Regions from separate parts of the Lysinibacillus sp. NPDC097287 genome, predicted to be linked through region 1. Evidence: riboswitches for the same ligand, from Rfam matches in the RefSeq annotation. Region 1 holds a riboswitch; each other region holds the start of a gene.
The links. Region 1 has a riboswitch for cobalamin ahead of ACIQ2D_RS11975 (hypothetical protein). Riboswitches for the same ligand answer to the same signal wherever they lie in the genome.
Positions count from the first base shown of each region.

Region 2: linked by a shared signal. The riboswitch ahead of ACIQ2D_RS09720 (FecCD family ABC transporter permease) and the one ahead of ACIQ2D_RS11975 (hypothetical protein) in region 1 are both predicted to bind cobalamin.
Region 3: linked by a shared signal. The riboswitch ahead of ACIQ2D_RS04925 ((2Fe-2S) ferredoxin domain-containing protein) and the one ahead of ACIQ2D_RS11975 (hypothetical protein) in region 1 are both predicted to bind cobalamin.

Region 1 is NZ_JBIWCX010000007.1:134,704-136,975, reverse strand. It holds gene ACIQ2D_RS11980 (ABC transporter substrate-binding protein) at 1-674, opposite strand, end outside; gene ACIQ2D_RS11975 (hypothetical protein) at 676-1,218, opposite strand; cobalamin riboswitch at 1,457-1,676, opposite strand; gene ACIQ2D_RS11970 (hypothetical protein) at 1,943-2,272, opposite strand, start outside.
Region 2 is NZ_JBIWCX010000005.1:151,083-153,354, forward strand. It holds gene ACIQ2D_RS09715 (ABC transporter ATP-binding protein) at 1-354, opposite strand, end outside; gene ACIQ2D_RS09720 (FecCD family ABC transporter permease) at 355-1,413, opposite strand; cobalamin riboswitch at 1,535-1,721, opposite strand; gene ACIQ2D_RS09725 (GTP-binding protein) at 1,908-2,272, shown strand, end outside.
Region 3 is NZ_JBIWCX010000002.1:393,874-396,145, reverse strand. It holds gene cobJ (precorrin-3B C(17)-methyltransferase) at 1-631, opposite strand, end outside; gene ACIQ2D_RS04925 ((2Fe-2S) ferredoxin domain-containing protein) at 639-1,010, opposite strand; cobalamin riboswitch at 1,150-1,330, opposite strand; cobalamin riboswitch at 1,581-1,764, shown strand; gene ACIQ2D_RS04920 (energy-coupling factor ABC transporter permease) at 2,152-2,272, shown strand, end outside.

The DNA.
Region 1 (2,272 bases):
GCCGCATCTAAAATTTCCTGTTGGAATGTACCTCCTGCAGTCGTATAAATGCTAGGTAATGGACTAACTTCGTAATATGCATTTTTTTGTGTTGTTACGTCAGCTAATTTTGCTTGTACGTCAGCGATTTTAGCTTTAATTTCTTTGTTTAACTGCTCACCTTTGTCTTTAACACCCATTACAGTAGCAAGTTGCTCGATGTCACCGTAAACGTCTTCAAAAGATGTTGCTGATTGAATAACAAATACTTTTACGCCAGCATCTTCAAGTACCTTTAGTGCATCTTTTTCACCAATTGTATAGGCAATAACTACATCCGGATTTAATGCTAAAATACGCTCACTGTTAAATACCATTGAATCCGAAACACGTTCGATTTCTAATGCTTCTGGTGGGTACGTATCATACTCAGTTGCGCCAACGATTTTATCGCCAACACCTAATGCAAATAAAATCTCTGTGTTACTAGGTTGTAAAGAAACAACTGTTTCTGGTACTGCATCAAAAGCTACTTCTACCCCACGGTCATCCTTCACTTTATAGCCTGATTCTTCACTTTGTGCGCCTTGTTTTGATGTATCCTCATTTGCGTTTTCTTCTGCTGTGCCACAGCCTACAAGTAAAAATGCAAGCATTAATACTGAAAGCCATTGGAAATTAAATATCTTTTTCAATTTAGACATTCTCCTTTTTCTTTTTCATTGGGTAAGACTTACTTACAAACGGAATTTCTGCAATGCCTGCTTGTTGATTCATGTAGACAGCCATGACAAAAAATACGTTTGCTAATAGACCTAGATAATTAAATAGAATTTCTGGTACTTCTCTCTCCTCGGAAACTTTATGGAGCGCACGATAAGATTTTTTTGCCTCACTACGACATAAGTGTAACGCCGCTGCTGCTTCCGTACCCTGTGGTAAAACAAAGCTTTGGATTGCTTCTTTTACATGACTCACATAGAAATCATAACGACTACTTAGCCAAGCTAAATCCTCGTCAGTAACCGCTAATTTTCCACGTACTGATCCGTTGACATGATAAGCCATAGGTAAAATTTCAAGTAGATCTTCTTTTACTACCTCAACAATCTCTTTTTTGACTGCTGCAAGTGCCACACCTACATGAGTTGTTAGGCAATCTGTTCGAATTTCAAAATCGACAGTCGCTACTTTTTCACGCATGAAAGGGTAACAGGAATAGCGTGCATCTTTCTTCAAACAAGGTCCCCTCTTTCTACTATGAAGATATTCTCGCTGCTATAAGGCCCTATATCTTTTGATAAGTCCATTCACGCATCAAACGTTTTGAGTCTGGCGTGAATGCCATATACCAATAAAAAAGCCATAAAAAAAGCCGCTCCTCTTCGAAAAGGAACGACGAAAATAGCATAATTGGTCACGTCATATAACGTTCAATATGTATTTGCCGTATATCCTCCTATCTTCCGAAGAGTGCTTATACGCTCAAATAAAGGTCGGTCTCCTGGCTTGTGCAGCTCACTACAATGATTTTGTAGCGAAATCATAAGAGCCTTCCCATCTACTAGAAGCATTTTTCTTCATTCGACAGTGGCATTCTCTTATTTCTTCTGCACTTACAGTTGCGGAAACAGCTTCGGTCTTACACCGAATTCCCGATTATGCTAATAGTTAGCACCTTTATTCTGCAAGAATTATTCACTTGTTAAGCAGTTTATCATAAATTAACACCCTTTAGTAGTCGAAAAGTTGCAAATACTCACAAAAACCAGCACTATTTTTCTTTAACGACTGGATTTCTGTTTTTACGCACGGAAAACAGTGCACTATGTACCTAAAAAACACATTGATTTATATTGGAAATTATAGATTTATTATTCCATAAAAATAACCTTAATTACGCATATGTTGTATCTCATACCTCAAATCTACCATATACTATATCAATAAAAGTCCCTGACATTTAACGTAAGGCTGTCTTGTATTTCTTTTTATATTTGGCATCTTGCTCTTTCTCGATTAAATTCTGTGCAATATTTAATAGTTTTGTATCGCCTGTTGCATCAAATAAATTTTTCAAGGATACTATAATATCATAACGAATAAGTGACGGATGTTTTTCATCGACACATGTATGGAATCGCTTCGCTAAATGCGAAACAACTAAATCCCTTTGCACTTGTCCACCTAATCCGATACGCCAAATCGATTGTAAACTATGTCTTGCTGTAACGGTTTTTTCATCATAAGTTACAGCCCAAATTTTCATAAAATCTTCTAATACACGTTCTTC
Region 2 (2,272 bases), on a different contig from region 1:
AATATCATGGTCTTCTTTCGTATCGCCTTCAATGAGTCGTTTATGCGGCGTACGCCCCATAGCCACAAGGTCCTTTACTGTAAACTCAAATAACACTGGTGTTTCCTGCCCTACAACAGCAAGCTGTTTGGCCATCTCCTTTGCAGATTGCTTATAAATGTTTTCATTAAATAAAAACACATCTCCTGCTTGTGGCTTGAGCATCCGGTACATATTTTTTAAAAGCGTGGATTTCCCACTACCATTAGGACCAATTAAACCAACAAACTCTCGCTCATGAATATGCATCGAAACATTTTCCAATATCTTCGCCTTTTGCACAGCAAAAGAAAGATTTTGTGCAACGAATACCATTTAATCGCCCTCCCCGAATGAATATGTTTGCTTGCGTAGCATCCAAATAAAGAATGGACAACCACATAAAGCCGTTATTATCCCAATCGGCATTTCCTCTGGGGCAATGACAATACGCGCTACAGCGTCAGCCCATATTAAAAATATCGCACCAAGTAATGCACTTACTGGTAATACAAATTTATAATTAGAGCCAACAAGCATTCGTACGATATGCGGAATGATAAGGCCGATAAAGCCAATTGCCCCGCTTACTGCCACTAACACACCAGTTAACAGAGAGATTAATAGAATAAGAAGCAGTCGAAATTTATCTAAATTTACTCCGAGCGTAACTGCAGATTCCTCTCCAAGTAAGAGTAAATTCAAATGCCGCGAGTGTAGTCGTAAAATTAGATAGACAACAATAAATACGAAGAATGGGATTGATAAATTCGCCCATTTTGCACCAGCCAAGCTGCCCATCATCCAATACATTACTGCCTTCAGACCGCCCTCTTCTTTCGACATCATGAGCATAAAGTTCGTCATCGCCGATAGCACCAGTGACACAGCAATACCAGCTAATAATAGACGGATAACTGATATTCGCCCCTGTACGCGTGCTAGGAAAAACACAATTATCACTGCAATTGTCGCCCCAATAAATGCCGCGAATGACAGCGCATACATACCTAAAAAGGAAAAAGCTCCAAGTAAAATTACAGAGGTTGCCCCTACGGATGCACCTGATGATATGCCTAAAATATATGGATCTGCAATGGAATTACGAACTAGTGCTTGAATAGCTGCACCCGATATTGCTAGACCAGCGCCAACGATCATAGCTAGTAATACACGTGGTGTACGAATTTGCCATATAATAATTTCTTGTGAGCGACTCCAGTCCGCTTCAATGCCAAACATATTGAAAGGCGCATGGGATAAAATTACTCGCCACACTGTACTTGGTGTGATCGATACAGAGCCCACCATGACTGCTATCGTCGTCGATACAAAGACGACACCAATTAGTACTACTAGTAGTAGAGCTATCTTTCTTGTTGTTTGATTCTTCAAAACGCTCTCCCCTCTTAAAACAAAGGGCATAAAAAAAATCCCCTTGTCTACAAGAGGATGTCATAGTGAAATAATGGGCGTCTCTTCCCTGTCACTACAACCATCCTCGTGGTTCTATGTAAATGTGTTGCTATTATTGGCAGGTATCCTGGCTTAGGTTCAACATCTAAACGCCTTCCCATAGCTTAGCTACAGTGACATAATGTATAGACTCCCCATTTACAGTTGCGGGACAGCATCGGAATTACACCGATTTCCCTTTTAAGCAAATGCCCAAAGACATGTGCACCAATAAATTTATTTCATATTTAGTTATAAAATTTAGAATAGCAGAACTATTTCATTCTAGCAATCAAACAAAATTATCCATTTAACAATAATCATTAATATATTAGCACTACTTAATCATAAAGCCTATTTATGTTACAAGAAATCAATTTTAGAAAATTTTCTGTTACAATAATAGACAATGAAAGATAGAAATGAGGATTTTTATGTTTAAAACAATTGGCGTGCTCGCTCATGTCGATGCAGGAAAAACAACTTTCTCCGAGCAGCTTCTTTACCATACAAATAGTATTCAAGCTAGAGGGCGTGTCGATCACCAAGATACCTTTTTAGATAATCATGCGATCGAACGTGCGCGTGGTATTACTATTTTTGCAGAGCAAGGTCGCATGCAAATCGGTAATGATACATACACACTTATCGATACACCAGGTCACGTCGACTTTTCACCAGAAATGGAGCGTGCTATACGTGTCATGGACTACGCAATCATTATCGTGAGCGCGGTTGAAGGAGTGCAAGGACATACCGAAACAGTGTGGCAACTACTACGTCAATATCATGTCCCTAC
Region 3 (2,272 bases), on a different contig from region 1:
TCATCGTTACTTCCTGACGATCTCGGTAAGCACTTTTCACAAGTCCAACAGGTGTATCTGGCGAACGATACTCTAGTAAAATACGTTGTGCTTCTACAATTTGACGCGTACGACGGCCACTTTTCGGGTTATACAATGCGATAACAAAATCGGCCATTGCCGCGGCTTCCACACGCTTCGCAATTAAATTCCACGGCGTTAAATGGTCACTTAAACTTATCGTGCATGAATCATGCATAATCGGTGCGCCTAGTAAACTGGCACAAGAATTAATAGCAGAAATACCAGGGACGATTTCTACTTCAATACCAGTCGCTTCTGTCCAACCAAGCTCGATTAACACTTCATAGACCAGCCCGGCCATTCCGTATACGCCAGAATCTCCACTGGAAATGACCGACACGATCCCTCCCGCTTCTGCCTGACGAACGGCTTCTTGCGCACGTGATACTTCTTCAGTCATTCCCGTACTTACAATGGATTTTGCGCTAACTAAATCTTCAATCAATTCCACATATGTTTTATAACCAATAATAAATTCACTTTGTTGCAGTGCCTCTACAGCACGCGTTGTAATATGTTTGAAATCGCCCGGGCCAAAGCCAACAACGAAAATTTTTCCTTTTTGCACTGTCCAATTACCCCTCTTTCACTTTCTCAATCCCTTTAATAGCAGTCGTTTGTGCTGTTCGTTGTAACGTACCTTCACTTAGTGTAAACACATGCTCGCTATGTAAAGATTCATGATGTAAATCTTGTACAAGCGCTCTTGCATGTTCAGTCGTTGGCACTCGGTACCAATTGCCCTGCGGATATGCAATAACTACACAAGCATCCTTACATCTGCCATTACAACGTGTTCTTGTCGTATGTATTTCTTTATCAAGTGCCAGTGTTTGTATTTCATCTCGAATCACCTGTGTAATATCTTCCCCATCTTTTTTCATGCAACTACTGCCATTGCAGATAAAAAGATGCGTTTTCATGCCTTCTAAATTCCATGTTGTCAAAGTATTTCTCCCCTCATTCCTTCTAGGAAAAAGAAAAAAACCTTCACTCAAGACGAAGAGTAAAGGTTTTATTGAAGCCGAATGAACACGGATATATACAGATTCCCGCCCTCGCTTCAACTTCTCCCTCCGAAAAGTTTGCATGCCATCAATTAAGCAGGTTTCCTGACTTAAGCTTCATTTTACTTTCGCACCTTCCCAAGTTTGCACCAGTGGCATTTGCGATTTCATCAGCTATTACAGTAGCGGGGGCTGTACCGGATTCGCACCGATTTCCCTATTATCTCGAACGATTTCGAGCACTTATAGATGTAATTATATTAAATTTTTAGATTGTTAAAATATTAATAAAAACTGTTTCTATCATAGCTCATTATTCTAAAATTTCAACATCTCTTTTTTAAAATGTTCTATTCTCCATAATTTTTCGACAAATATTTCCTAGAATACTACCTGACTTTGCTTTAATTTATCAGAATTTTCTACATCAAACTTACTGAAAATAAATATTTTTCCAAAAAGGGATGGATTATTTTCCTTGAGCCGTGTTACACTTTGTCCTGAAAACTCACAACAATAACATTTTTTGGTGTAAGATGCTTACATTTTACTTAAAAGGGAAGCCGGTTCAAGTCCGGCGCGGTCCCGCCACTGTACTAGGGAGTTTTTATAGATATGTCACTGTCCAACGGATGGGAAGACCTATAAAACGATGAACTAAAGCCAGGAGACCTGCCAAAAAATACGTGACAAGTTTCAACCTACGCGGATAGGTGTGCAGCTTAGCAAATCGTTTTTCATTTGCTTTTTTTCAGCTATGCACTTTTCCAAAAAGGAGAAGTGCTTTTTTTATTGCACACGCTAAAAAAGATTCATCACCATAACTTAGGGTTGATTTCCGTTCCGACTGGGCGCTTTCCGGGGGGCGTCCGAAGAGCCGCTTCACTGGTTGCTGACGCTTCGCTTTCGCAACAAAACACAGTTTCGCTATGCTCGCTCCAGGGTCTCATCTGGGACGCTAATCCCCCAGGAGTCGCCCAGTCTCCACTACAATCAACTGGCAGTTTAAAATCAATATGCACTTTCGTCAAATGTCATCCACGACCTTTGGTGATGAATCAATAAAACAAAAGGAGGAAGAATGGTGAAATTTTCAATTTGGAAGCTTAGTTATTTCTTATTGGCATTTATCATGGTGCCAAATCGTGCATTTGCTATGCACATTATGGAAGGCTTTTTGCCGATTGAATGGGCAATTTTTT